DNA from 2 places in the Variovorax sp. KBS0712 genome. Region 2 is predicted to be linked to the other one. Evidence: riboswitches for the same ligand, from Rfam matches in the RefSeq annotation. Region 2 holds a riboswitch; the other holds the start of a gene.
What was found. Region 2 has a riboswitch for glycine ahead of gcvT (glycine cleavage system aminomethyltransferase GcvT). Riboswitches for the same ligand answer to the same signal wherever they lie in the genome.
Positions count from the first base shown of each region.

Region 1: linked by a shared signal. The riboswitch ahead of FFI97_RS27700 (D-amino acid dehydrogenase) and the one ahead of gcvT (glycine cleavage system aminomethyltransferase GcvT) in region 2 are both predicted to bind glycine.

Region 1 is NZ_VCCD02000003.1:619,681-634,009, reverse strand. Features, by position in the region: gene FFI97_RS27740 (PLP-dependent aminotransferase family protein) at 1-335, opposite strand, end outside; gene FFI97_RS27735 (VOC family protein) at 385-792, opposite strand; gene FFI97_RS27730 (DMT family transporter) at 804-1,754, opposite strand; gene FFI97_RS27725 (LysE family translocator) at 1,751-2,350, opposite strand; gene FFI97_RS27720 (PLP-dependent aminotransferase family protein) at 2,481-3,902, shown strand; gene FFI97_RS27715 (PhaM family polyhydroxyalkanoate granule multifunctional regulatory protein) at 3,967-4,758, shown strand; gene FFI97_RS27710 (FIST C-terminal domain-containing protein) at 4,808-6,088, shown strand; gene FFI97_RS27705 (RtcB family protein) at 6,299-7,714, shown strand; gene FFI97_RS27700 (D-amino acid dehydrogenase) at 7,734-9,041, opposite strand; glycine riboswitch at 9,133-9,239, opposite strand; glycine riboswitch at 9,283-9,374, opposite strand; gene rfbB (dTDP-glucose 4,6-dehydratase) at 9,493-10,572, shown strand; gene rfbD (dTDP-4-dehydrorhamnose reductase) at 10,569-11,459, shown strand; gene rfbA (glucose-1-phosphate thymidylyltransferase RfbA) at 11,499-12,386, shown strand; gene rfbC (dTDP-4-dehydrorhamnose 3,5-epimerase) at 12,383-12,931, shown strand; gene FFI97_RS27675 (glycosyltransferase family 61 protein) at 13,114-14,329, shown strand, end outside.
Region 2 is NZ_VCCD02000001.1:2,267,964-2,282,292, reverse strand. Features, by position in the region: gene gcvP (aminomethyl-transferring glycine dehydrogenase) at 1-1,817, opposite strand, end outside; gene gcvH (glycine cleavage system protein GcvH) at 1,876-2,247, opposite strand; gene gcvT (glycine cleavage system aminomethyltransferase GcvT) at 2,319-3,491, opposite strand; glycine riboswitch at 3,539-3,643, opposite strand; glycine riboswitch at 3,660-3,746, opposite strand; gene FFI97_RS10475 (hypothetical protein) at 3,778-4,314, opposite strand; gene FFI97_RS10470 (hypothetical protein) at 4,411-4,884, opposite strand; partial or broken gene FFI97_RS10465 (MFS transporter) at 5,145-6,247, opposite strand; gene FFI97_RS10460 (AraC family transcriptional regulator) at 6,444-7,223, shown strand; gene FFI97_RS10455 (TRAP transporter large permease) at 7,260-8,552, opposite strand; gene FFI97_RS10450 (TRAP transporter small permease) at 8,563-9,075, opposite strand; gene FFI97_RS10445 (TRAP transporter substrate-binding protein) at 9,156-10,130, opposite strand; gene denD (D-erythronate dehydrogenase) at 10,186-11,202, opposite strand; gene FFI97_RS10435 (hypothetical protein) at 11,268-12,338, shown strand; gene FFI97_RS10430 (electron transfer flavoprotein-ubiquinone oxidoreductase) at 12,394-14,097, opposite strand; gene FFI97_RS10425 (SDR family oxidoreductase) at 14,239-14,329, shown strand, end outside.

The DNA of each region.
Region 1 (14,329 bases), on a different contig from region 2:
CCCGGGTCGATCAGCACCTTGGCCACGAGATCGAGGCCCTGCTGCGAGCCGGTGGTGATGAGCACCTGCGAGGCGTCGACGTCCCAGGGCAGCATGTCGGCCACGGCCTGGCGCAGAGGCGCATAGCCTTCGCTGGCGGCGTACTGCAGCGCGGCCTGGCCATCGTTGTGCAGCACTTCGGCGCAGGCGTCGGCGAATTCCTGGATCGGGAAGGTCTTGGGCGAGGGCAGGCCGCCGGCCAGGCTGATGATGCCGGGGCGCTCGGTGACCTTGAGGATTTCACGCAGCACCGAAGGATTCATCTTGGCGGCGCGGGCGGCGAGTTTCCAGTTCATGGGAGGCTTTCTTCTTTCTGGCGAATGAGAGGTGAGTCTGAGTGTGTCGTCAGGATGGCGGGATGTCGCCACGGTGCACGACATGGATTTTGTTGCCGTCCGGGTCGCGCAGGTAGGCGCCGTAATAGCCCTGCCCGTAGCGGGGGCGGGGCCCGGGCGCGCCTTCGTCGCGGCCACCGTGGCGCAGGGCCGCCTCGTGGGCGGCGTGAACGGCCTGCGGCGAGGGCGCGCAGAACGCGACCATGCTGCCGTTGCCGGCGCTGGCGGGTTCGCCGTCCAGCGGGATGTACACGTAAAAGCGCGGCAGCGTCTGGCCCGGCGCGATCCAGCAGGCGGCGTCGGGGCCGCCGTCGGGCGTCACGGGGCGGCGGATGAGGCCGAGCGGGGCCAGCACCGCGTCGTAGAAGGCGGCGGCGCGCGGCAGGTCGGTGCAGCCGACGGTGACATGGCTGAACAGCGTCATGGTCCTCAGCTCCTGGCCTGCGGCTCGGCGCCGCGTGGAACAGCGGCAGGCGCCGCCGGTTGCGACAGCCGCTTGCCCGCGACCACCGTGGCGACCACGGCGGCGGCGAAGCCCAGCGTCACCAGGTCGAGCGGCTCGCCCAGCAGCGGGATCGACGCGAGGATCGACAGGAAGGGCTGCAGCAGCTGCGTCTGGCTTACGCGCAGCGCGCCGCCCAGGGCCAGGCCGCGGTACCAGGCGAAGAAGCCGATCCACATCGAGAACATGCCCACGTAGGTGAAGCCGACCCAGGCCGAGGCGGCCACGGGCTGCTGCGGCCACAGGGCGATGGTGGCGGGCAGCGTCACGGGCAGCGCCATCACGCAGACCCAGCAGATCACGCGCTCGGCGCCGAGCGACGGCGTGACCTGCGCGCCGTAGATGTAGCCGACCGAGGCCGCGACGACCGCGCCGACCAGCAGCAGGTCGGCCCATTCGAAACCGAAGCCGTGGCCGCTCTGCTGCGCGCGCAGCACCGAGAACACCACCACCAGCAGGCTGCCCGCGATGGCGCAGAGCCAGAAGCCCAGCCGCGCGCGCTGGTGCAGCACCCAGGCCGCGACCGCGGCCGTGACCAGTGGCAGCAGCGCCGTCACCACCGCCGCATGGCTGGCCGTGACCACGCGCAGCGCAAAGGCCAGCAAGAGCGGAAAGCCGATGCAGTTGCCCAGCACCGCCATGCCCAGCGGCTTCCACTGGTGCGGCGCCGGGCGCGGCGAGCGCGTGACCAGCAAAAAGACGGCCGACAGCACGCCCGCCAGCGCCGCGCGCCCGAGCGTGACGAACCACGGCGACAGCTGCGGCGCCTCTTGCGTGCCCGTGGCCAGCCGCGTCATCGGCAGCGTGATGGCGAACAGCGCCACGCCGACCACCCCGAGCCACATGCCCAGCGTTTCGTCCTTGATGGCGAGCTTCATACGCCCACCATCCACCAGGCCGTCAAGACCAGGATGAGGCCCATCGCGCGGTTGAACCACAGCAGGCGCCGGCCCTTGGCCAGCCACTCGCGCAGCAGCGCGCCGACCAGCGCATAGGCGAAGTTGCTGGTGAAGGCGTAGGTCAGCATCACGGGCGCGACGATGGCGAAGCGCGCGAGCGCGTCGGGCTGGCCGGCGATCCAGCCCGCCACCAGCGTGAGCGCCAGCAGCCAGGCCTTGATGTTCACGAACTGCAGCATCACGCCTTGCCCGAAGCCGACCGAGAGGCGGGCGTTGTCGGCCTTGCCGAGCTGGGCGCTGCCGCTGAGCTTGTAAGCCAGCCACAGCAGGTAGGCGATGCCCAGCCCCTTGATCGCCAGGCGCAGCGGCGGCATCGCCACCACCAGCGCGCCGAGGCCGGCCGCGCAGATCGCGAGCAGCAAGGTCCAGCCGACCGGCACCGCGACCACGAAGCGCATCGCACGCGGCAGGCCGCCGTTGGCCGCCAGGGCGGTGGAGAGCGTGGTGTTGGGGCCGGGCGAGAAGCTCATCGCCGTGGCCAGCACCAGCAGCGCGGTGAATTCTTGCCAGTTCATGTCACAGACTCTAAACTTTGGACCATTACAGTTCCAGTACAGATGATCGAACAAATCTGAAATCTGTATTGGTCATTCCTTCGACACACGCCGCCCTTTTCTTGCTCTCTGTGCGATGCAGCCCGATCCGATGCTGACCCGAACCTCCACCCAGTCCCTGACCGGGCAGCTGGCCGACCGCCTCGCCGAGCGCATCCGCAACCGGCTGCTGGCGCCCGGCGCGCGCCTGCCCTCGGTGCGCGAGTGCGCGCGCCAGCAGGGCGTGAGCCCGTACACCGTGGTCGCCGCGTACGACCAGCTGCTCGCACAAGGGCTGGTCGAGGCGCGCCGCCAGCGTGGCTTCTACGTGCGCGACGCCGCGCCGGCGCCCGAGAGTTCGCGCAACCCGGCGCATGCCGTGCCCGTGGTGCCGCCGATGATGGCCTCGCGCGTGCCGGCCGACGCCAGCTCGCTGATCCGCAGCATGTTCCACCGTCCGAGCGACAAGCCGCAGCCAGGCATGGGCGTGTTCCCGCCCGACTGGATGGCCTCGACCTTCCTGGCGACCGCGGTGCGCCGCGTGACCACCACGTCGGCGCTGCAGGAACTGTCGCTGCAATACGGCGAGCCTTCGGGCGATCTCGCGCTGCGCCGCAGCCTGTCGCAAAAGCTGGTGCGCATCAACGTGCCGGCGGGGCCGGACCAGATCGTGACCACCATCGGCGCCACGCACGCCCTGGACATCGTGAGCCGCACGCTGCTGCGCGCGGGCGATCCGGTGATGGTCGAGGAGCCCGGCTGGGCGCTGGAGTTCGCGCGGCTCGAGGCGCTGGGCATGCGCATCCTCCCCGTGCCGCGCCGCGCCGACGGACCCGACCTCGACGTGATGGCGCAGTACTGCAAGCTGCACAGCCCCAAGCTGTTCGTCAGCGTGAGCGTGCTGCACAACCCGACCGGCTACAGCCTCACGCCGGGCAGCGCGCACCGCGTGCTCAAGCTGGCCAACGAGCACGACTTCCACATCGTCGAGGACGACACCTACAGCCACCTCGCGCCCGAGCACGCCACGCGGCTCAGTGCGCTCGACGGGCTGCAGCGCACCATCTACGTCAGCGGCTTCGCGAAGATCCTGGCGCCCAACTGGCGCATCGGCTTCCTGGCCGCCTCGCCCGCGCTCAAAGAGCGGCTGCTCGAGACCAAGCTGCTGGCCACGCTGACCTCGCCCACGCTGTTCGAGCGGGCGCTGTCGTGGTGCATCGACCAGGGCCAGCTGCGCCGCCATTCGGAGCGCGTGCGCATCCGCCTGGACGGCGCGCGCGGCCGCGCCGTGAAGCTCGCCATGTCGCACGGCTGCACCTTCGCCTCGGAGCCGGCGGGGCTGTTCGGCTGGGTCGACACGGGCGTGGACACCGACGCGCTCACGCAACGCATGCTCGACCAGGGCTACCTGCTGGCGCCGGGCTCGCTGTTCCATGCGCGCCGCCCGCCGAGCACGATGATGCGGATCAACTTCGCGACCTCGCAGGACGCGAATTTCTGGAAGGTTTTCAGCCGGGTCAGGGACGAGCTCTGATTCGCTTGCAAAGGGCTTGGAGTAAGCTGGCAACACAAGAAAACCCAGCCAGGAGACCTCCCGCATGAGCAACGCCAGCAAACCCTTCGACTTCAGCCAGTTCGTCCCCGGATTCGACTTCCTGAAGAACCTCGCCGGCGGTGCCGCCGCGGGCTCCGGCTCGGTGCCCGGCATCCCCAGCCTGGCCAGCTGGGTGGCGCCCACCATGAGCGTCGAAGAGGTCGACAAGCGCATCCAGGAACTCAAGACCGTCCAGTACTGGCTCGAACAGAACGGCCACGCGCTCAAGGCGACCATCCAGGCGCTCGAGGTGCAGAAGATGACGCTGTCGACCCTGCGCGGCATGAACGTGCGGATGGAAGACATCGCCAGCGCGTTCACCAAGCAGGCAGCGGCCATGGCGCCGGCACCTGCACCGGCTCCCGCCCCGGCGCCCGCACCCCGGCCCGAACCGGAGCCCGTCGAGGAAGAGGAAGAAGAGTTCGACGAGGCCGAGGAAGAAGCGGAAGAAGAGGAAACCCCGGCGCCGAAGAAGACGTCGCGCGCCAAGCCCGCCTCGTCCAACGGCGCTGCCGGCGTGGTCGACCCGATGCAATGGTGGGGCTCGCTCACCGAGCAGTTCCAGCAGATCGCGAGCACCGCGCTGCAGGACGCGGCGCAGCTCAAGGTGCCGGCCATGGCGCAGCCGCTGGCCGACGCCGTGGGGCAGGTCATCGGCAAGGCGACGGCGGCGCGCAAGCCGGCCGCCAAGACCGCCGCGAAGAAAGCTGCAGCGAAAAAAGCCGCGCCGGCACCCGCCGCGCGCAAGAAAACCACGTCCACCGCCGCGCGCAAGCGAACCTCCGGCCGGCGCTGACGTCTTACAGACACCTTTCCAGACGACGACGCACGGGTCGGTACGCACCATGAAACTGTTTCCCACCGGCCATGCCACCCACCCGCAATGGCGCATGGCCGCCGGCCTCGTGCTGGCCCAGTTGCGCGCGCAGATGGCGCTGCCCGACTACGCGTCGAACCCGACGCTCGGGCTGCTCTACATCACCGACCACTACGCGGCCGAGGCGCAGGAGATCCTCGATCACCTGAGCGCCGAGCTGCCCGAGGTCACCGACTGGTCGGGCACCGTCGGCATCGGCGTGTCGGCCAACAACGCCGAGTACTTCGACGAGCCCGGCCTGAGCCTGATGCTGTGCGCGCTGCCCAGCGACCAGTACCGCGTGTTCTCCGGCGTGGCGCCGCTGGGCAGCTCCGAAATGAGCGGCTTCGAGGCACACACCGCGCTCGTGCACGCCGACCCGGCCACGCCCGACCTGGGCGAGCTCATCGCCGAGATGGCGGGCCGCACCGACACCGGCTACCTGTTCGGCGGGCTCTCGTCCGGCCGTGGCGGGGCGCTGCAGTTCGCGGTCGGCGGCAACGGCAACATCCGCGGCCACGGTGCGGCGGGCGGTGTGTTCTCGGGCGGCTTGTCGGGCGTGGTGTTCGGCGAGGGCGTGCGGCTGGTGTCGCGCGTCACGCAGGGCTGCCAGCCGCTGCGCACCGGCGGCGCGCGCGAGCGCGAGATCACCGAGGCCGACGGCAACCTGCTGCTGTCGCTCGATGGCGAGCCGGCGCTCGACGTGCTGCTGGCCGACCTGCAGGTGTCGCTCGACCGGCCGCAGGAAGCCATCGACGCCGTGCGCAACACGCTGGTCGGCCTGGCCGACGCGGGCAGCGACGGCATCCGCCGCACCGGCGACCTGGGCGCCGACGTGCTGGTGCGCCACATCATCGGGCTCGACCCCACGCGGCGCGGCATCGCCATTGCCGACAACGCCGAGGCCGGCATGCGGCTGAGTTTCTGCCGCCGCAACGCGCAGGCGGCGCGCGCCGACCTGATGCGCATCTGCGCCGAAATTCGTGAAGAGCTCGAGCCCGAAGAACAGACGCTGGCCACGGCGCGCGCCGTGGCAGCCGGCGAGGCCGAGGCCGCGCCGCATCCCGCGCGGCGCATCGCGGGCGCGGTGTACGTGAGCTGCTCGGGGCGCGGCGGCCCGCACTTCGGTGCGCCGGGCGCCGAACTGCAGATCGTGCGGCATGCGCTGGGCGACGTGCCGCTGGTCGGCTTCTTCGCCGCGGGCGAAATCGCACGCCACCACCTGTACGGCTACACCGGCGTGTTGACGGTGTTCACGGCGCCGGACTGACTGACTGACGGGAAAAAACGACGCGCGCGCCTGCGCACTGTGTTCGCAGGCGCTTCGCGTCGCTAGAATCCGCCCGCTTTCTTGAATCTCTGCTGCTGCAAGAAAGAGTGATCCGCGCGCCCCGAGGCACGCGGTCGATCTCTTTCGCCCCGCCACGCGATGTGACGGGGCCCGGAAACCGACACGGTTTCCCCGAATGGAATTGCAGCCATGGGCAGCCCTACCCACAGTCATTTTTCGAGACTCCAGCGCGCCTTTTCGCGCGCGAACATCGCCGTCGATTACCGCGACGGCATCTATCACCTGCGCAACGAAGCCGCGCAGGCGACCGTGCTTCTGCCGCAGAGCCTGCCGCTGGAAGAGAAAGCAGTGAACCAGCTGCTGGCCTTCGCCAGCGTGCGCTCGCCCGACGGCGCGCACGGTGTGTGCAAGGCCTGCGCGACGCCGGACTTTCATCCGGGCTCGGTTGCGCCGGTGGGCAGCGTGGTCGCGACCGATGGCGACTTCGTGATTCCCGCCGCAGTCGGCACCGACATCAACTGCGGCATGCGCCTGCTGACCACCGGCCTCACGCTGGACCAGGTGGCGCCGCACAAGACGCAGTTGCTCGCGCGGCTCACACGCAGCCTGCTCGACAACGGGCGCGACGTGCCGGTGCACACGGCGGCGTTTCGCGCGCTGTTCGACGAAGGGCCGGCCGCGTTCCTGGACGCCGTGCGCAACGACGGGCTCTGGGCGGCCTGCGACCGCGACCGGCTGCAGGCCGAGATCGGCGCGTGCATCGGCCTGGCGAGCTTCGGCGGGCAGTCGCGGCACGCACCGTCGGCCTACACCGGCGCGCGCCACGAGGTGTTCCGCGACCCGTGCCTCGGCACGCCGGGCAGCGGCAACCACTTCGTCGAGTTGCAGGTGGTCGACCAGGTGATGGACCGGCACGCGGCGTATCGCGCGGGGCTCAAGGCGGGCGAGGTCGTGGTGATGATCCACAGCGGCTCGCGCGACATCGGGTTCCATGTCGGCGGCCGCTGGATGGACCGCGCGCGGGCTGAATGGCCGCAGGGCCTGCGCCATCCGAAGAGCGGGCTGTACGGGCTGGCCGGGCCGCTGGCGCAGGAGTACCTCGAAGCCATGGGCGTGGCCGCGCGCTATGCGTGGGCCAACCGGGTCGTGCTGGCCGAGCTGGTGCGCAAGGACTTCGCCGAGCTGCTGGGCGCCACGGCGTCGACGCTGGTGGTCGACGTGCCGCACAACGTGGTGCTGCGCGAGCACGGCATGAACATCCATCGCAAGGGCGCGACGCCGGCGCATGCGGGCGACCTCGCGCTGATTCCCGGGTCGATGGGCGATCACTCGTACCTTGCGACCGGGCTGGGGCATGAGGACTGGCTGTGGTCGTGCAGCCACGGCGCCGGCCGGCGCATGCGTCGGCAGGAAGTGCGCGCGATGCGGCCCGCACCCGGCGACGCCGATGCCAGCTGGCAATGCGTGACGCTGCGCGAAGAGCGCCGCATCGAAGAGGCGCCGCAGGCCTACAAGCCGATCGGCGCGGTGATCGAGGCGCAGGAAAGCGCGGGGCTCATCCGCTGCGCCGTGCGGCTCAAGCCCTGGGTCACGTTCAAGGCATGACCCGAGGGCGCGTGTCGTGTCAGCCCAGTGCGGGTTGCACGGCGCGCGGCGCGGGCGCCGGCATGCCGGCGAACGCGAAATCGACCTCGGGCGCCAGCCCGCTCACGATGCGCGCGATCGACTTGCCCGAGCCGCAGGCGTGCGTCCAGCCGAGCGTGCCGTGGCCGGTGTTGAGGAACAGGTTCGGCAGCTTGGTCTTGCCGATCAGCGGCACGTTGCTCGGCGTGGCCGGGCGCAGGCCGGTCCAGAACTGCGCGCGCTCGGTGTCGCCGGCGCCGGGGAAGAGTTCTTCGACGCGCCGCACGATGGCTTCGCAGCGCACGCGGTTCAGGTCGCGGTCGTAGCCGTTGAGCTCGGCCGTGCCGGCGATGCGCAGGCGGTCGCCCGACTCCGACGTGTAGCGAGAGAACACCAGCTTGTATTCGTCGTCGGTCAGCGAGACCTGGTGCGCCTTCGATGCGTCCTTCACGGGCAGCGTCACCGAGTAGCCCTTGGCCGGGTAGATCGGCAGGCGGATGCCCAGCGGCGCGGCGTACAGCGGGCTCAACGAACCCATCGCAAGCACGAAGGCATCGCCGCGGATGCGCTGGAAGCGGCCTTCGTTGTCGGTCGCCTCGACGTGGTCGATGCTGCCGCCGGCTTCGCGCAGCGCGGTCACCGTGTGGCTCATGAGGAACTTCACGCCGGCCGCCTCGGCCAGCTTCACGAGTTCGCGCGCGAAGCGGTTGGCGTCGCCCGATTCGTCTTCGGCGGTGTAGGTGGCGCCGGCGAGTTGCGGACGGATGTGGGCGAGGGCGGGTTCGATCCTGATGGCCTCGTCGGCCGAGATGACCAGGCGTTCGCAGCCCAGGGCACGCATCTGCTCGGCGGGCGCGAGGGCGCCGTCGAATTCTTTTTGCGTCGTGTAGAAGTGCAGGATGCCTTGCGTGCGCTGGTCATAGTTCAGGCCGGTGTCTCGACGCAATTGCTGCAACATTTCCCGGCTGTATGTACCGAGACGAACGATCTGTTCGATGTTGTGGCGGGTGCGCGCGGGGGGGCACTCGCGCAAGAACTGCAGGCCCCAGAGCCACTGGCGCATGTCGGCGCGGATGCGAAAGAGCAGTGGCGCATCTTCCTTGCCGAGCCATTGCAGCACCTTCAGCGGCGCGCTCGGATTGGCCCAGGGTTCCGCATGGCTGACCGAGATCTGGCCGCCGTTGGCGAAGCTGGTTTCGGCGGCCGGGGTGGCCTGCCGGTCGATCACGGTCACCTCGTGGCCGAGTTGCTGGAGGTAGTAGGCCGAAGTCACGCCGAGCAGGCCGGCGCCAAGAACGATCACACGCATTGCAAGTACCTTTGAGTTTGCAGCGCTTGAACGGCGGGCGTGGAGTGCTATTGAAAAAATAGCGAGCAACCGGACGGCCGATGTCCAAGTTGCCGCTCCCCCTGTCCTCGGTACCTGAGAGATTCACCCTGCTGCACCCGCAGCGGGTTTGCTCCTTCGGTGCGCCACATGGCGTGGCGGCTCTCCAGACGGCTGTATCGATGAGTGCAGTACTGACCCCTTGCCGAAGTTCCTGGGCGTTGCCTGGAATGTCGTCGGGCCGACCTGAGCGTTTATGGGAGTTTGCGCCTTCGGTAGGGCCTCCGTGGAGGCCCGCTCTCCTGCAATTGTTGGCGATTGTAGGCGGGCCCCGCAAGCCGGCCAAGCCCTGTACATCGGCACTTCACACCGATGGGATAATTGAATGTTGATTTTTGGTAAAGCAAACTTTTTTCTACATGCAGGGGACTCCATGATCCTGGTTACCGGCGGCGCAGGCTTCATTGGCGCCAATTTCGTGCTCGACTGGATCGCGCAGGGCAACGAGCCCGTCGTGAACCTCGACAAGCTGACCTATGCGGGCAACCTCGAGACCCTCGCGTCGCTCAAGGGCAACGCGAACCACGTCTTCGTGCAGGGCGACATCGGCGACAGCGCGCTGCTCGATCGCCTGCTGGCCGAGCACAAACCCCGTGCCGTTGTGAACTTTGCCGCGGAATCGCATGTGGATCGCTCGATCCACGGCCCGGAAGACTTTGTGCAGACCAACGTGCTCGGCACCTTCCGCCTGCTCGAATCGGTGCGCGGTTACTGGAACGCCCTGCCGGCCGACCAGAAGGCGGCCTTCCGCTTCCTGCATGTGTCGACCGACGAGGTCTACGGCTCGCTCTCCAAGACCGACCCGGCCTTCACCGAAGAGAACAAGTACGAGCCCAACAGCCCGTACTCGGCCAGCAAGGCCGCCAGCGACCACCTCGTGCGCGCCTGGCACCACACCTACGGCCTGCCGGTGGTCACCACCAACTGCTCGAACAACTACGGCCCGTTCCACTTCCCCGAGAAGCTGATCCCGCTGATGATCGTCAACGCACTGGCCGGCAAGAACCTGCCCGTGTACGGCGACGGCATGCAGGTGCGCGACTGGCTCTACGTGAAGGACCACTGCAGCGCCATCCGCCGCGTGCTCGAGGCCGGCAAGCTCGGCGAGACCTACAACGTCGGCGGCTGGAACGAGAAGCCCAACATCGAGATCGTCAACACCGTGTGCGCGCTGCTCGACGAACTGAGCCCCCGCGCCGACGGAAAGCCGTACAAGGAACAGATCACCTACGTCACGGACCGCCCGGGCCACGACCGTCGCTACGCCATCGATGCACGCAAGCTCGAGCGCGAACTCGGCTGGAAGCCCGCCGAGACCTTCGACACCGGCATCCGCAAGACCGTCCAGTGGTACCTCGCGAACGGCGAGTGGGTGCGCAACGTGCAAAGCGGCGCGTACCGTGAATGGGTCGAGAAGCAGTACGACGCCACACCCGCAAAGGTTTCCGCATGAAGTTGCTGCTGCTCGGCAAAGGTGGACAGGTCGGCTGGGAGCTGCAGCGCAGCCTCGCACCGCTCGGCGAAGTGGTCGCACTGGACTTCGACAGCACCGACTTCCACGCCGACTTCAGCCGCCCCGAGCAGCTGGCCGCAACCGTGCTGGCGGTGCGCCCCGACGTCATCGTCAATGCCGCCGCGCACACCGCCGTCGACAAGGCCGAGAGCGAGCCCGACTTCGCGCGCAAGCTCAACGCCACCTCGCCCGGCGTGGTGGCCGAGGCGGCGCAGCAGATTGGTGCGCTGATGGTGCATTACTCCACCGACTATGTCTTCGACGGCAGCGGCACCCGCCCCTGGAAGGAAGATGACGCGACCGGTCCGCTCAGCGTGTACGGCCAGACCAAGCTCGAAGGCGAGCAGCTGGTGGTGCGGCATTGCGCGAAGCACCTGATCTTTCGCACCAGCTGGGTGTACGCCGCACGCGGCGGCAACTTCGCCAAGACCATGCTGCGCCTGGCCAAGGAGCGCGACAAGCTCACGGTCATCGACGACCAGTTCGGCGCTCCCACCGGTGCCGAGTTGCTGGCCGACATCACCGCGCACGCCATCCGCGCCACCTTGCAGGACCCGGCCAAGGCCGGCCTGTACCACGCCATCGCCGGCGGCGAGACCACGTGGCACGGCTACGCGCGCTTCGTGCTCGAGATGGCGCAGCAGGCCGGCGTCGAACTCAAGGCCGGCCCGCAGGCCGTGGAGGCCGTGCCCACCAGCGCCTTTCCGACGCCCGCGAAGCGGCCGCACAACTCGCGGCTCGACACCACCAAGCTGCAGACCACCTTCGGTCTGCGCCTGCCGCCATGGCAGGAAGGCGTGGCACGCATGCTGCGCGAGACGCTCTGACCGACTGATTTTTCCTGCCCCTCACAGAAGAAGACTCCCATGACGCAACGCAAAGGCATCATCCTTGCCGGTGGCTCCGGCACCCGCCTGCACCCGGCCACGCTCGCCATGAGCAAGCAACTGCTGCCGGTGTACGACAAGCCCATGATCTATTACCCGCTGAGCACCCTGATGCTCGGCGGCATGCGCGACATCCTGATCATCAGCACGCCGCAGGACACGCCGCGCTTCCAGCAGCTGCTGGGCGACGGCAGCCAGTGGGGCATCAACCTGCAGTACGCGGTGCAGCCGAGTCCCGATGGCCTGGCGCAGGCGTTCATCATCGGCGACAAGTTCGTGGGGAACTCGCCGAGTGCGCTGGTGTTGGGGGACAACATCTTCTATGGGCATGACTTTGCCCATCTGCTGGGCGGCGCCGACGCGCAGGACGCGGGAGCCACTGTTTTCGCGTACCACGTGCATGACCCGGAGCGGTATGGCGTGGTCGCATTCGATGCACAAGGCAAGGCCAGCAGCATCGAGGAAAAGCCGCTCAAGCCCAAGAGCAACTACGCCGTGACGGGCCTGTACTTCTACGACAACCAGGTCATCGACATCGCCAAGGCCGTGAAGCCGAGTGCGCGAGGCGAGCTTGAGATCACGGCCGTCAATCAGGCGTACCTCGATCTTGGCCGGCTCAACGTGCAGATCATGCAGCGCGGCTACGCCTGGCTCGATACCGGCACGCATGAAAGCCTGCTGGAGGCCGGGCAGTTCATCGCGACGCTGGAGCATCGGCAGGGGCTCAAGATCGCGTGCCCCGAAGAGATCGCGTGGCGCCATGGGTTCATCGACAACGAACAACTGGCCAAGCTTGCAGCACCGTTGCAGAAGAATGGCTACGGCAAGTACCTCAGCCATTTGCTGGCCGAAGGTGTGCGCTCATGAAGGTCACGCAGACGGCCATCGCCGACGTGTTGCTGATCGAACCCAAGGTGTTCGGCGACGCACGCGGGTTTTTCTTCGAGAGCTTCAATCAGAAGGCTTTCGACGAAGCCGTCGGCCAGCGCGTCGACTTCGTTCAGGACAACCACTCGCGCTCCACCAAGGGGGTCTTGCGAGGCCTCCATTACCAGGTGCAGCAACCACAGGGAAAACTGGTGCGCGTGGTTCGAGGGGCGGTGTTCGACGTGGCGGTGGACATCCGTCGGTCGTCGCCGACCTTCGGGCAATGGGTGGGCAGTGAACTGTCGGAAGATAACCATCGGCAGTTGTGGGTTCCGCCGGGTCTCGCGCACGGCTTCCTGGTGCTCAGCGAGTCGGCTGATTTTCTGTACAAGACGACGGACTACTACGCACCGGCGCACGAGCGCTGCATTGCGTGGAACGACCCCACGTTGGCGATCGAGTGGCCTGACACGGGCATCGCGCCGAAGCTGTCCGCCAAGGACGCGGCAGCGCCGCCCTTCCTGAGCGCCGAAATTCCCGGCTGAACACAGGTCGACCAGCAGCCGGTTTGCGGCGTTTTCTTCAGAGCCCTTCCCACGCGGGCCATCTCAAAAATATTCCAATTCCAGATGAGACAACTTGCTGACTTCAACGGGCTGGTCGCGTACGGGTGCCTGTGCAAGGGGATCGCCATCGGTCGTCCGGACGACATCAGGGCCGCACAGCCGTGAAAAGTTCGCCTGCCATCAAGGAAAAGAAAGAGAGCTTGCTGGACGCCGCAAAAGGGGCGCTTCGCAAGCGGCTGCCGCGCAAGACGCCGCAGCTGGTGGAGCTTTTCGACGCAGCCTGGTACCTCAAGGGGCTGCCGGACCGTGCACTGATCGCCAACCCGTGGGAGCACTATCTGGGAGGGGGATTCCTGAGGGGAAATCCCAATCCCATGTTCGATACCACCTGGTATCTCGATCGCCACCCCGAATTGCGTGCGGCGGAAAAGAACCCGCTGGCCCACTATCTTGAAATTGGAGAGCGTGCAGGGGATGCGCCCAGCGCGAGGTTCGACCCGCAGTGGTATCTGGATGAATACCCCGATGTCGCCGCCACGCAATTGAGCCCGTTGCTGCATTATTTGAAATTCGGTGCGGCCGAGGGGCGTTTGCCGGCACGGCTGGCGCATTTCGATTCTGTTCCTGCCTTGTCCGAATTCATGGGAGCGTTGGCGCCGTCCTATGCGGCGCGGCCTTGTTCCGTCGATCTGCCGGTTGACTCGGTTTTTTCAGTGGCGTCTCAGGCTGGCGGCGCGGGACGGATTGTTCATCGCATTGCACCCGGGTTTTGCGAGGGTCTTGATGGCCCCCCGGATTATCCGAAGGTCGGATTTGTCGCCGAAATCAACGACGCGACGACCATTGCGGGAACCCGCTATCTGATCGGGCCGACGAATTCTTTGCTGCATGACGAAAATGCGCATTTCCTGTGCAGAGAAGACGCCGCCATCAAATATGGAAAGGCGAAGCGCGCAGCGGCACCTGGACATCTGCATATCGAGGTGAGCGCTCGGCAGGCTGCCTGGATAGAGCGCGGGTTTCACATCATGCATGAGTATGAAAATAATTACTTTCATTTCATTGCGGAAACGCTTCCAAGAATGCTGCTGGCGGAAGAGGCTGATGTGCCTTTGAATGTGCCTTTTCTTTGTACAGAAGGCCTTCACCCCAACATCGCGAAGCTGCTTGAGTTGGCCAATCTTGAGCAACGTCCGGTCATCCTGCTGGAGTCGGGGACTTTGTATCGCGTGAAGCAGATGTACTATCCCTCTGACATGACTTCGGTTGTGGATGCCTACCATGGCGGTGAGATGGCTCGCCAGACGGGACTCGATGTCAATCGAATTCGTGCGGGCGTGGAAAGATGTCAACGCGCTTTTGCGACGAAAGATTTTT
Region 2 (14,329 bases):
ATCAGGCAGATGTTGCGGTGGCCCTGGCCCTTGGCTTCATGGAAGGACTTGATGGCCAGCAGGCCCGCGTACTCGCCCTGCGAGCCCGCGTTGGGCTGCAGGCTGATGCCCGCGTAGCCGGTGGCCTCGCACAGCCAAGCGCGCAGCTGCGCGTCGAGCTGGGCGTAGCCCTGCAGCTGGTCGGCGGGCGCGAAGGGGTGGATGTTGGCGAACTCGGGCCAGGTGATGGGGATCATCTCGCTGGTTGCGTTGAGCTTCATGGTGCAGCTGCCCAGCGGGATCATGCTGCGGTCGAGCGCGAGGTCCTTGTCCGACAGGCTGCGGATGTAGCGCAGCATCGCCGTTTCGCTCTTGTGGGTGTTGAACACCGGGTGCGTGAGGAAGGCGCTGGTGCGGCGCAGGTCCTCTGGAATCAGCGGCGTGGTGTTGGCGGCCAGCTCGTCGAAGCGCGGCATCGCGGTGCCGGCCGGCACGAACAGGGCCCACAGGGTTTCGATGTCGGCGCGCGTCGTGGTTTCGTCCAGCGAGATGCCCAGGTGCTGCTGCAGGCGCTGGCGCAGGTTGACGCCGCCGGCCTGCGCGCGTTCGATGATCGCGGCCGTGTCGTCGCCGGTGCGGATCGTCAGCGAGTCGAAGGCGGTTGTGTTCACCGGCTCGCGGCCCATCTGCGACAGGCCCTTGGCGAGGATGGCGGTGAGCACGGCCACGCGCTGTGCGATGCGCGTGAGGCCGTCGGGGCCGTGGTACACGGCGTACATGCTGGCGACCACGGCCGGCAGCACCTGCGCGGTGCAGATGTTCGAGGTGGCCTTCTCGCGGCGGATGTGCTGCTCGCGCGTCTGCAGCGCGAGGCGGTAGGCGGGCTGGCCGTGCGTGTCGACGCTCACGCCGACAAGGCGGCCGGGCAGCGAGCGCTTGAACGAATCGCGGCAGGCCAGGTAGGCGGCGTGCGGGCCGCCGTTGCACAGCGGCATGCCGAAGCGCTGCGTGGTGCCGCAGACGATGTCGGCATCGAACTCGCCGGGAGCGACCAGCAGCGTCAGCGCCAGCAGGTCGGCCGCGACGATGAAGGCGGCGTCGCACTGGTGCGCGTGGCCCGCGAGCGGGCGCAGGTCGTGCACGTGGCCGGTGGTGGCCGGGTACTGCGCGAGCACGCCGAAGAATTCGCCGCTCACCATCAGGTGCGGCAGCGTTTCCGACACGGTGCTCACCTTGACCTCGATGCCCAGCGGCGCGGCGCGGGTCTTGATGACCTCGATGGTCTGCGGGTGGCAGTCGCCAGAGACCAGGAACACGTTGCTCTTGCTCTTCACGCTGCGCTTGGCGAGCGTCATCGCCTCGGCGGCGGCCGTGGCCTCGTCGAGCATCGAGGCGTTGGCGATGGCCATGCCCGTGAGGTCGCACACCATCGTCTGGAAGTTGAGCAGGGCTTCCATGCGGCCCTGCGAAATCTCGGCCTGGTAGGGCGTGTAGGCGGTGTACCAGGCGGGGTTCTCCAGGATGTTGCGCAGGATCACGCCCGGCGTGTGCGTGCCGTAGTAGCCCTGGCCGATGAAGCTCTTGAACACCTTGTTCTTCGACGCCAGCGCCTTCAGCTCGGCCAGCGCGTCGGCCTCCGTGACCGGCGCGGGCAGGCGCATCGGCCGGGCACGGCGGATGGCCGCCGGCACGATGCCGTCGATGAGCTCCGCGCGCGTTTCCGAGCCGATCACCGGCAGCATGCGCGCCTCGTCCGCCGCATCGATGCCGATGTGGCGGGCGAGGAATTCTTCGGCGTTCTCTAGTTCTTGCAAAGAGGGAAGGGCGGGAATCGGCATGGCGGTGAAGGCTCGGGGGAGAAGGAACGAAGGTGCGAGGAAGCTGCTGTTCAGCGGATCAGGATTCGGCGGCGAACTTGTCGTAGCTGGCGGCGTCGAGCAGGGCGTCGAGCTGCGCGGGTTCGCTCAGCTTGACCTTGAAGAACCAGCCGGCGGCCAGCGGGTCGCTGTTGGCCAGCGACGGGTCGGCGCGCAGCGCTTCGTTGACTTCGGTGATCTCGCCCGACACGGGCATGAACACATCGGCGGCGGCCTTCACCGACTCGACCACACCGGCGACCTCGCCCTGCGCGAAGGTCTTGCCCACTTCAGGCAGGTCGACGAACACCACGTCGCCCAGCGCGTCCTGCGCATGCACGGTGATGCCAACGGTGGCGGCGCCGCCTTCGGCCGCCACCCATTCGTGGTCCTTGGTGTATTTGATGCTCATGAAAAAACTCCTCGTGGAAAAAATGGAATCGGGGTGCAGAGCCTAGCCGGGTCTGCGGGGTTCAGTGTCGGTCAGCCGCGGTAGTAGCGCGTCGGCACGAAAGGCAGGGTCGAGACCTCCATCGGCACCGGCTTGCCGCGCACGATGGCCTGCACGCGCGTGCCGGGCTCGGCGAAGGCGGCGGCCACGTAGCCCATGGCCACGCAGCGGTCGGCCGTGGGGCCGAGCAGGCCGCTGGTGACGGTGCCGATGTCGTGGCCTTCGAGCGACTGCAGCAGCGTGCCGTCGCGCACCGGAATGCGTTCGAGTGCCACGAGGCCGACGCGCTTGCGCGTGAGTGTCTTGTGGTCGGTGTGGCCGGCCGCGCCCGAGGCGACGGCAGCCAATTGGGCCAGCACCTTGGCCGCGCCCGGGAAACCGCCTTCGCGCGCACCGCCGGCGCGGCGCACCTTCTGGATCGCCCAGTTGAGCGAGGCTTCGACCGGGGTGGTGGTGGTGTCGATGTCGTTGCCGTACAGGCACAGGCCGGCTTCGAGCCGCAGCGAGTTGCGCGCGCCCAGGCCGACGGGCTTCACCTCGGGCTGTGCGAGCAGCAGGCGGGCGAGGGCGTCGGCGTCTTTTGCGGCCACCGAGATCTCGAAGCCGTCTTCGCCGGTGTAGCCGCTGCGGGTGACGAAGGCGGCGATGCCGCCGATCTGCACCGCGCCGCCGGTCATGAACACGAAGCGCTCGATACCGGGCGACAGGCGCGCCAGCGTGGCCGCGGCCTGCGGGCCTTGCAGTGCCAGCAGCGCGTGGTCGGGCAGGGGCTGCACCTGGCAGCGCGCGCCGATCTTGTCCTGGATGTGGGCGATGTCGGCCACCTTGCAGGCGCCATTCACGATCACGAAGATCGAACCGTGGCCTTCGTTGAAGAACATCAGGTCGTCGAGGATGCCGCCCTCGTCGTTCAGCAGCAGGCCGTAGCGCTGCTTGCCGGCGGGCAGGTCGATCACGTCGACGGGCATCAGGGTTTCGAACGCGGCGGCGGCGTCGGGGCCGACCAGGCGCAACTGGCCCATGTGCGAGATGTCGAACAGGCCGGCCGCGTCGCGCGTGTGCTTGTGCTCGGCCATGAGGCCGGCGGGGTACTGGACCGGCATCGAATAGCCCGCAAAGGGCACCATGCGGGCGCCCAACTCGACGTGGAGGTCGTACAGCGGGGTCTTGAGAAGTTGGGCGTCAGAAGCGGTAGAAGCGGCCACGGGGCACTCCAAAGGGGCAGTCGAAATCCATGGCTGCAACGCCACGGGCCACCCCTGCTGTCCGCTTTACCTGAGAGATTCGCCCCACGATCGGGGTTTGCTCCTTCGGTGGGCCGCATGCAATGCCACGGCCTCTCTCCAGCAAGGAAACGCCGGTGGTTGCCGGCGTCTTGTCAGTCCTTTTGCCTGAGCGTTCGGGGAACCCCTGCGCCTTCGGCGGCCCCGTCGCGCGGGGCTCTCTCCTGACCCGGCGAGTGTAGTGGATCGCGGGGCCGGGGCTGGCGGCTCAGTGCACGGTTTCGGCCGGCGGCAGCAGCTTGTCGATGCGCTCGCGCAGCGAGTCGGCGCGCTCGGGGCCGGCGGCCTTCTCGATCTCTGAGAGCATCAGCGCGGCGATGGTCAGCATGGCTTCGCGGTCGCGGGCCTCGCGCAGGGCGTCGCGCATCTGGTTGGCGAAGCGCGGGTCGCGGCGCACGAACATGCGCTCGCAGATGTCGAACAGGAACATGCGCGTGGTGGCCAGCGAGCGCTTGCCGTCGAAGCTGTCGGCCGAGGTGGCGACCTGGATCGGCTCGGCGGCGGGGACGGGCGTGGGGGCCGGTGCAGGAGGCGGCGCGACCGGGCGCGCGACCTGCAGGTAGCCGCGCTGCATCAGCCCCTGGATCGCCTGCTCGGCCTCGACGCGGCTGGGGAACAGCGGGCTGAAGTCGGTCAGAGAGCGCCGGCCGTCGGCCATGAGCAGCAGGGCGCGCTCACGCTGGCTGAGCGTGCGCTGCCCGGCCTGGAGTTCGTCGCGTGCCTTCTCGGTCTTGGTGGGGAACATGGCGGCCACAGCTTTCGGAGGTCGAAGGCTGCAGCATCGTTGCAAGTGGTGACATCTTCGTGAACCATTTGCCTTACAGGGAAAAGGCGGTGCGCGTCAGTTGCCCGCGCTCTCCTTGCGGATCAGCCAGCGCGGGCCCACGCGCTGCAGCTCGAGCGTCTTGCGGTCGGTCTCGGTGAGCGCGTCGGCGCTGTAGACCTGCCGGAACTGCGCGCTGGCCGACGTGCCCTGGACGCTGATCACCAGCCCCTCGATGCCCACGCTGATGCGCGACTTGCCCGTGATGCGGGCGCGCCGGTCGGCCTCCCAGCGCTCGCGGGTCTGGCCGCGCGCGGGGGTGAAGTCGCTCGCGTAGGCTGCGAGGTAGCGCTCGACGTCGCGCGCGGACCAGGCGGCGGCCCAGGCGCGCACGGCGGTTTCCACTTCGGCGAGGTGGGTGACGGGATTGGCGGGGGCGGCTGCTGGCGCAACGGCTGCAACGGGCGCGGCGGCCGGCGTGGCCGCGATACCGGCGGTGGCCAGCAAGCCGGCAGCGACAAGGCTGCTGCCCTGGGCGACGATTCGGTGCATGGCGTCCTTCTCTTTCCTTCTTCTTGTCTGTCAGGCTCGACGTCGAAGCTTGCGTCGATTCTGGCAGTGAAAGAGCAGGCGTGCGGCGTGGAATCGCCCACGGATTTCGGTGGTTCGTGGTTCAGGGCGCGTGCACAGGACACCGGGTGCTTCCCTCCGCGAATGTCCCCCGCCTTCGGCTCCTCCTTGATTTCGCTGCGGGAAGCACCCAGTGCCCTGTGCACGGTGGGCGCTGCCGTTGCGCGGGAACGGAACTCAACTCAGGCCGCCGCAGCCTCGCCCGCCATCACCTGCACCGTGCGGTTGCGCAGCCGCAAGGCCAGCACGGTCGCGACGCACAGCACGCACAACACCACCGTGAGCGTCACGCCGAGCCCGCGTGCATCCGACAGCAGGCCGAACAGCGGCGACACCAGCCCGCCGACCGAGAGCGCGAGACCGAGCGTGATGCCGCTGGCGGTGGCCGGGTTGCGCGGCAGGTAGTCCTGCGCGAGCGTCACCTGCGCAGCGAAGGGCAGGAACATGCTCATGCCGAGCAGCGCGGTGCAGGCCAGCGCCGCGCCGGGCGTGGAGGCGAGCACGAGGCCCGCCATGGCCGGCAGCGCGAGCAGGTAGCCGCAGCGGATCGTGCCCATGCGCCCGGTACGGTCGCCGAGCCAGCCGCCGGCCAGCGTGCCCACGGCCCCCGCGGCGGTGAAGGCGGTGAGCGCCGCGGCGCCTTGGAAGGTGGTGCCGTGCAGGTCGCGCGTGATGCGCAGCGAGAGCATCGACAGCACCGTGACGTAGGGGATCGACCAGCCCACGATGGTCGCCACCAGCAGGCTGAAGGCGCGCCAGTCGTTGTGCGGCTTCAGCACCTGGGCGCGGGCCTGCGCGGCGCGCGCCGCCGTGGCCGCATGGTGGGCCGCCGCGCTGCGCCGCGCGTTCGCCGCGACCCACACCACGCCCATCGCCAGCGCGGGAATGCCCAGCAGATAGCTGCGCGACAGGCTGCCGCCGCCGACCACCGTGGCCGCCAGCACGGGCGCGAACGAGGCGCCGATGGTGCCGCCCACCGAGAACACGCTCATCGCCTTCTGCGAGGCGCCGCCGCCGCGCGCGCGGCCACGGTGGCGGGCGGGTGGTAGGCCGCGATGCCCAGCCCGCACAGCGCGACCGCGATCCAGGTCAGCAGGTAGCTCTGGCTCAGGCCCGCCAGCACCACGCCCAGCGCCGCCACCAGGAAGCCCACGGGCACCAGCCAGGCGCGCGGGTGGCGGTCGGCGTACAGGCCGAACAGCGGCTGCACCACGCTCGACAGCCCGGTGGCCGCCAGCATCAGGCCGCTCACGGCCGTGTAGCTGTAGCCGCGCTCCAGCACCATGAAGGGCAGCAGCGCGGGCACGAGGCCCTGGTAGAGGTCGTTGACGGCATGGGTGCCGGTGAGCAGCCCGAGTCGGCGCGTGTTCATGCGATGGCTTCTTTCCTGGATGTCCGGTTGGAGAAAAAGAGGGAGAAGAGCCATCGTAGGAAGCCATGGGAAGATGTTCTCGCTACGAATGTGCAAACATCGTCGCGAAATGGACAAACTGAATCTGCGCCCCGACGAGGGCGAATCGACTCCGCGCGCGGTCGCCGTGCTGGCCACCGATCCGGCGGGCGACGCCTTCATTCCGCCGCATGCGCACCGGCGCGGGCAGCTCATTCATGCGATTTCGGGCGTGATGATGGTCGGCGCCGCGGCCGGCAGCTGGGTGGTGCCGCCGGGGCGCGGCGTCTGGGTGCCGCCGGGCATGACGCACCAGATCCGCATGGCGGGCGAGGTGAAGATGCGCACGGTCTTCGTCGAGCCCGGCACGCGGGCCGACCTGGGGGCCGACTGCCGCGTGATCCACGTGGGGGCGCTGTTGCGCGAGCTGATCGTGGCGGCCGTGTCGCTGCCGCTGGACTACCCGCCGGGCGGGCGCGACGAGCGCGTGATGGAGCTGATCCTCGACGAGATCGAGGCCGCGCCCGCGCTGTCGCTGCATGTGCCGATGCCGCGCCACGCGCGCCTGGCCGCGCTGTGCGAGGCGTTCATCCGCGACCCCGCGCAGCCCGCCACGCTCGACGGCTGGGCCGTGCGGCTGCACATGAACGCGCGCACGCTGGCGCGGCTGTTCGAACGCGAGACCGGCATGACTTTCGGTGCATGGTGCCGCCAGGCGCGGCTGCTGCTGAGCCTGCCGCGGCTGGCCGCGGGCGCGTCGATCCTGGAGGTGGCGCTGGCGCACGGCTACGAGAGCCCGAGCGCCTTCACCGCGATGTTCCGCCGCACGCTCGGCGTGCCGCCGAGCCAGTACCTGCACCCGCCGGCCTGAGGCGGGTGAAGGCGGGGGCGGGAGCGGCCTGCGCCGCTACTTGAACCCGAGCGCGCGCGGCAGCCAGGTGCTGAGCATCGGCACGAAGGTCAGCAGCATCAGCACCGCGCCGTGCGCCCACAGGAAGGGCACCAGTTCCTTCACCAGCGCCGACATCGGCACCTTCGACACGTTGCAGGTGACGAACAGCAGCCCGCCCACCGGCGGCGTGATCATGCCCAGCGTGAGGTTGAAGATCACGATCATCGCGAAGTGCACCGGGTCGACGCCCAGCTTGATCGCCACCGGCGCCAGGATCGGCGCCAGCACCATCACGCCCGGCAGCGGCTCGATGAAGATGCCGAACAAGAGCAGGAACACGTTGACGATGATCAGGAACATCCACGGCGAGAGGTTCATGCTGATGAGCCATTCGGCCATCTGCTGCGGAATGCCTTCGATGGTCAGCACCCACGCGAACGAGGCCGACAGGCCGATGATGATCAGCACCGACGCCGACAGCAGGGCCGAGCGCGACAGGATGTCGGGCAGCATCTTCCACTCGAGCGTGCGGTAGATGAACTTGCCGCACACCAGCGCGTAGAACACCGCCACCACCGACGCTTCGGTGGGCGTGAACCAGCCGGCGCGCATGCCGCCCAGGATCACCACCGGCAGCAGGATGGCGGGAATCGCCTTCCACGTCGTGATGAGAATTTCGCGCAGCGGCGGCGTCTGGCCGTCGCCCTTGTAGTTGCGCTTCTTCGAGACGTAGAAGTTCACCACGCACATCGCCACCGCGATCAGGATGCCCGGCACGATGCCGGCCACGAACAGCTGGCCGACCGACACCGTTTCGTCCTGCAGCGCGTAGATGATCATGATGATCGAGGGCGGAATGATCGGCCCCACGATGGCCGTGGAGGCCGTGAGCGCCGCCGCGTACGAGCGGTCGTAGCCGGCCTTGTCCATCATCTTGATGAGCATCGAGCCGGGGCCGGCCGCGTCGGCCAGCGCCGAGCCCGAGATGCCCGAGAAGAAGGTCAGAGACACCACGTTGGTGTAGCCCAGCCCGCCGCGGCGGTGGCCGACGAACTGGCCCGCGAAGCGCAGCAGCACCTCGGTGAGCGAGCCGCCGCTCATGAGCTCGGCGGCCAGGATGAAGAAGGGCACGGCCATCAGCGGAAAGCTGTCGATGCCGGTGAAGGTTTCCTTCAGCAGCACCATCAGCGGGTAGCTTTCCGCGAGGATCAGGGTGGCGGCCGTGGCCAGGCCGAGCGCGAAGGCCACGGGCACGCCGATGGCCAGGAACACGCAGGCGGAGACGATCAGGACAATGCTGGCATCCATGGTCTTCTCCTTACAGCGAGGCCGACGCGTTGGCGTCGAAATGCGCGTCCGACGCGAACTCGCGGTTCAGCACGTAGCCGCGCACCACCAGCAGCCAGTGCACGATCAGCAGCACGCCGCCGATCAGCATCGCGCTGTAGATGTAGGCAAACGGAATCTGCGTCACGGCGGTGAGCTGGAACATCGTGCGCTCCATGTAGAGCCAGCCGTACCAGACCATGAAGCCGAAGAAGGCGAACAGCAGCCCGGCCACCACGATGCGCACCGCCACGGCCGCGGGCCGGGGCAGGGCGTCCTGCAGGTTCTCGACCGCGATGTGGCCGCCGTAGCGCAGCACGGGCCCGGCGCCCAGGAAGGTGAGCCAGATCATCATGTGGCGCGACACCTCTTCGGCCCATTCGATCGACTGGTTCGTGGTGTAGCGCAGCACGACGTTGGTGAAGATGATGACGGACATGGCCGCCAGCAGGAGGATCAGCGCCCACCGGTTGGCGGCGAGAAAGTAGCGCTCGAAAGCTTGCACGTTGTGGTTCTCTGTGGTGTCGGAAATGCGAAGCGCCCGGCACACTGAGGCGGGCCGGGCGCGGTCGGGGCGGAGCAGTCTTACTTGACGTCCGTGATCTTCTTGATGTTGTCGGCGCCGAATTCCTTGGCGTAGCCCACGTAGGCCGGCTTCAGGGCTTCGCGGAAGGCCGCGCCGTCGACGGTGCGCGTGACCTTCATGCCGTCTTTCTCAAGCTGGGCGATGCCGTTGTTCTCGTCGTCGTTGACCTTCTTGCGCTGCGCGATCGAGGCCTTCTTCGCCGCTTCGGTGAACACCTTCTTGTCGGCGTCCGAGAGCTTGTTCCACACCTTGGGCGACAGCAGCAGCAGCGCCGGCGAGTAGACGTGGCCGGTGAGCGACAGGTGCTTTTGCACCTGCGAGAACTTCGAGGACAGGATCACCGGAATCGGGTTTTCCTGGCCGTCGACCGTGCCTTGCTGCAGCGCGCCGAAGAGTTCCGGGAAGGCCATCGGCGTGGGCAGGATGCCGAAGGTGCGGTAGCCGTCCATGTGCACCTTGTTTTCCATGGTGCGCATCTTCAGGCCGGCCGCGTCGGTGGGCTTGACGATGTCGCGCTTGCTGTTCGTCATGTGGCGAAAGCCGTTTTCCGTCCAGGCCAGCGCGATGATGCCCTTGCTCGGGAACTTGGTCAGGATGTCCTGGCCGATGGGGCCGTCCATGACCTTGCGGGCGTGGTCGTAGTCGCGGAACAGGAAGGGGATGTCGACGATCTTGACCTCGGGCACGAAGTTGCCCACGGGGCCGGTCGAGGTGTTCAGCAGGTCTTGCGTGCCCAGCTGGATCGCTTCGATCTGCTCGCGCTCGCCGCCCAGCGCCGAGTTGGCGAAGTGCTGGCACTTGAAGCGGTTCTGGGTGTTCTTCTCGACCTCTTCGCAGAACACGGTGGAGCCCACGCCGTAATGCGATTCCTTGGACGTCGCATAGCCGATCTTGAGAACGGTGGGTTGCTGCGCGAGGGCGGCGCTGCCCAGGGCGAGCGAAAGGCAGGCGGCGGCGATGTGGCCGAATTTCATGGTGTCTCCGGGGAGTTGGGGGTCGAAAGCGCGTCAGGCGCAGGTCAGGAAATGACTATGCACCAATAACCAGTTTGACCGCGTCGGGACTTTCACGGACGTAGGCGCGGATCACCGCGTCGAAGCTCTCGTCGGCCGTGAGGCCGAGGGCCCGCGCGCGCGGCGTGTCGAAGCGTCCGGGCCAGGTTTTCACGATGCGGCGGATGGCGGCGTCGGGCGTGCGGTCGAGCAGGTCGGTGGCGGCGCGGCCGGCCACGCGTTCGAGCGCGGCGGCCATTTCGCCCACGGTGGTGGCCAGCGAGGGCAGGTTGAGCGCGGTGCGCGGGCCCCAGTCGGCGTCGCTGGCTTCGGCGGCGCGCACGATGCCTTCGATGGTCCGGGCCGGCGAGGCGATGGCCACGGGCGTCTCGTCAGGCACCGGGCAGGCCGCGCGCAGGCCGGCGAGCGGCTCGCGGATCATGCCGCTGAAGAAGCCCGAGGCCGCGCCGTTGGGCAGGCCGGGGCGCACGCTCACCGTCATGAGGCGCACGCTGCGCCCCTGCACGAAGCCCTTGCGCGTGTAGTCGGCCACCAGCTGCTCGCCGATGAATTTTTGGATGCCGTAGCTGGTCTGCGGCGTGGGCAGCGTGTGGTCGTCGATGAGCGCGGGCAGCGGCTGTTCGGGCGAATCGCCGAACACGGCGAGCGAGCTGGAGAACACCAGCACCGGCCGCGTGCCGAGCGCGCGCAGCTTCTCGAGCAGGCCGTGCGTGGCGGCGAAGTTGCTGCGCATGCCCAGGTCGAAGTCGGCCTCGCATTCGCCGCTGACGGCCGCTGCCAGGTGGAACACCGCGTCGGCCTCGCGCCAGAAGGTGGCGCCGTCGTCGGCCAGCTGGGCGTTGAGGTCGCCGGTGGCGGCTGCGATGCGCGCGTTGGCCGCGAGGTCGGGCGGCGGCGGGGCGCGGTCGACCAGCGTGATACGGGCGATGTCGCGGGTGGGCGCGCCGGCGAGCGAGAGCTGGCCCAGGGCCAGGAGGGTGCGCGCCAGGCGCGCGCCGAGAAAGCCGGCGCCGCCGGTGATGACGATGTGCATGGGGTCCTGTCTCCTTGTGTCCTTGTGTCGCGAGGATAGCGTCGGCGGTATCGCACAATTTGCGCATGCCCATGCTGCCTCCCGATCTTCTTGCCACCCTGCGACTGCCTGTGCTGCAGGACGCCGACCTCGACACCCAGGCTTCCTTCTTCAAACGGCCGGAGGTCCGCGCGCTCTACTTCGAGGTGGTGGAGGGCTCGGCGAAGGACGAGGTGCTGCGGGCCGCCATCGCGCAGCTCGGCGAGCTGCATCCGCACCGGGCCGCGTTGCTGGCGGTGTTCTGCGGCGCGCTGGTCGAGAACGGCGCCGATCCGCAGCTCATGTTCGACGCCGTGCGCCAGCTGGCCGGGCGCCTGCTGGCGTCGCTGGCGCCTTACTGCGCGGCGCAGCCGTACGAGCCCGACGAGGAGGACGAGGAGGGCGACGAACCGCAGGACGAGGCAGAACTCGCCGCCTGGCAGGCCGCCGAAGCGGCGCTCGCGGCACTGTCGCCGCAGGCGCGTTTCGAGATCGATGCGCTGCAGCGCGCGGTCGACCTGCTGGTGCTGCCGCTCATGACCATGGTGGTGCGCGATGTGCGCAACCACCAGTCGCTGGTGGCGGACGCAGGCCTGCTCGCGCACATCGAGGCGATGTACGCCAACGACTCGCTGCCCTTCGAGGCCTTGCACTTCCTGCGCGCCGCGGCCCAGCTGTCGTACGAGGACGAACTGGTGGTCCTGCTGCCGGCGTCGCGCGCGGGCATGGTCGTTCGCGCACAGGGCATCAACAACAACTTCCACGCCTTCTCGCTGCTGCAGGACCTGATGGAAACGCACGCCCAGACGCTGGGCATCCGCCAGCCGCCGCGCACGCGCCGCGACGCGGACAGCGATGCCGCTGCCTTCCTCTGGCTGCAGGCGACGGCCTTCGCCCAAGGCGAGCTGGTGGACCGCATGGCGTGGTCCTGGGGCGAAGGCACGCTGCGCGAGAACGTGCGCCGGCAGGGGCGGCTGGTGCTCGTCGCGCTGGAGACGGACGACAAGCCCGCGCGCGGCTGGACCGGGTTCACCCACGTGTTGCACGCCGAGCAGAACCCGCAGGTGTCGCTGGTGCACTTCCTCACGCCCGACGAGGTCGCCGCGTACCTCGCCTGAAGCGCCATGAAAAAAGCCCTCCGAAGAGGGCTTTCATGCATCGACGCTGCGGGGCTTACATGCCCACGTAGTTCGGCCCGCCGCCGCCTTCGGGCGTGACCCAGACGATGTTCTGCGTCGGGTCCTTGATGTCGCAGGTCTTGCAGTGCACGCAGTTCTGCGCGTTGATCTGCAGGCGCTCCTTGCCGGCGCTGGCTTCGTCGGGCACGAACTCGTACACGCCGGCCGGGCAGTAGCGGCTTTCGGGGCCGGCGAACTTGGCCAGGTTGACGTTGACCGGCACCGACGCGTCCTTCAGCGTCAGGTGGGCGGGCTGCTGCTCTTCATGGTTCGTGTTGCTGATGAACACGCTGGAGAGGCGGTCGAAGGTGAGCTTGCCGTCCGGCTTCGGATAGACGATGGGCTTGCACTCGGCGGCCGGCTTCAGGTACTGGTGGTCGGGCTTGTTGCGGCGCAGGGTCCATGGGATGTGACCCTTGAGCAGCCACTGCTCGACGCCGTTCATGACCGTGGCGATGCCCAGGCCCTTCTTGAACCAGGCCTTGAAGTTGCGGGCCTTGTTCAGCTCGGTGTAGAGCCAGCTTTTCTCGAACGCGGCCGGGTAGGCCGTGAGTTCGTCGTGCTGGCGGCCGGCCATGACCGCGTCGAACGCGGCCTCGGCGCACAGCATGCCGGTCTTGATGGCGGCGTGGCTGCCCTTGATGCGGCTCACGTTCAGGTAGCCGGCCTCGCAGCCGACCAGCGCGCCGCCCGGGAACACCGTCTTGGGCAGCGACATCAGGCCGCCGGCCGTGATGGCGCGCGCCCCGTAGCCGATGCGCTTGGCGGGCTTGATGCCCTTGGCTTCGTCGCCCTCGAGGTACCAGCGGATGTTGGGGTGCAGCTTCCAGCGCTGCATTTCCTCGAACGGGCTCAGGTACGGGTTGCTGTAGTCCAGGCCCGTGATGAAGCCCATCGTGACCTTGTTGTCCTCCATGTGATAGAGGAACGCGCCGCCGTAGGTGTTGTTGTCCATCGGCCAGCCGGCCGTGTGCAGCACGAAACCGGGCTGGTGGCGCTTGGGATCGATTTCCCAGACTTCCTTGACGCCCAGGCCGTAGGTCTGCGGGTCGCGGCCTTCGTCGAGCTTGAACTTGGCGATCAGCTGGCGGCCCAGGTGGCCGCGCGCGCCTTCGGCGAACACCGTGTACTTGCCCAGCAGCTCCATGCCGAGCTGGAAGTTCTCGGTGGGTTCGCCGTCCTTGCCGACGCCCATGTTGCCGGTGGCCACGCCGCGCACCGAGCCGTTCTCGTTGTAGAGCACTTCGGCGGCCGGGAAGCCGGGGAAGATTTCCACGCCCAGGTTCTCGGCCTGCTGCGCCAGCCACTTGGTGAAGGCGCCCAGGCTGATGATGTAGTTGCCGTGGTTCTGGAAGCAGGCCGGCAGGAAGGCGTTGGGCGTGCGCAGGCCCGACTTTTCGCTCAGGAACACCATGGCGTCGTCGGTCACCGGCTGGTTCAGCGGGGCGCCGAGTTCCTCCCAGTCGGGCAGCAGCTCGTTGAGCGCGCGCGGGTCCATGATGGCGCCCGACAGGATGTGCGCGCCGGGCTCGGAACCCTTCTCGAGCACCACGACGGAGATTTCCTTCTCCTGCTGGGCGGCGAGCTGCTTGAGGCGGATCGCGGTCGAGAGGCCGGCGGGGCCGCCGCCGACCACGACCACGTCGTATTCCATGGCTTCGCGAGGGCCGAACTGGGCGAGGATTTCGTCGTGCGTCATGTGGGTTGGGTCGATAATGATTTTTAGAGGCGCGGGGGCGTCCCGGTTCGCCGGGCATTTTATGCGGCGTCCGGCGGGGGGCCTTGTCGCCCGCAGGCGAGGCGCCTTGCGTCACCTGCGCGACTCCACAGGATTCAGCTCATGGCTTACAGCATCGATCTCTCCGGCCGCGTGGCTTTCGTCACCGGCGCCTCCAGCGGACTGGGCGCCCAGTTCGCGAAAACACTGGCCC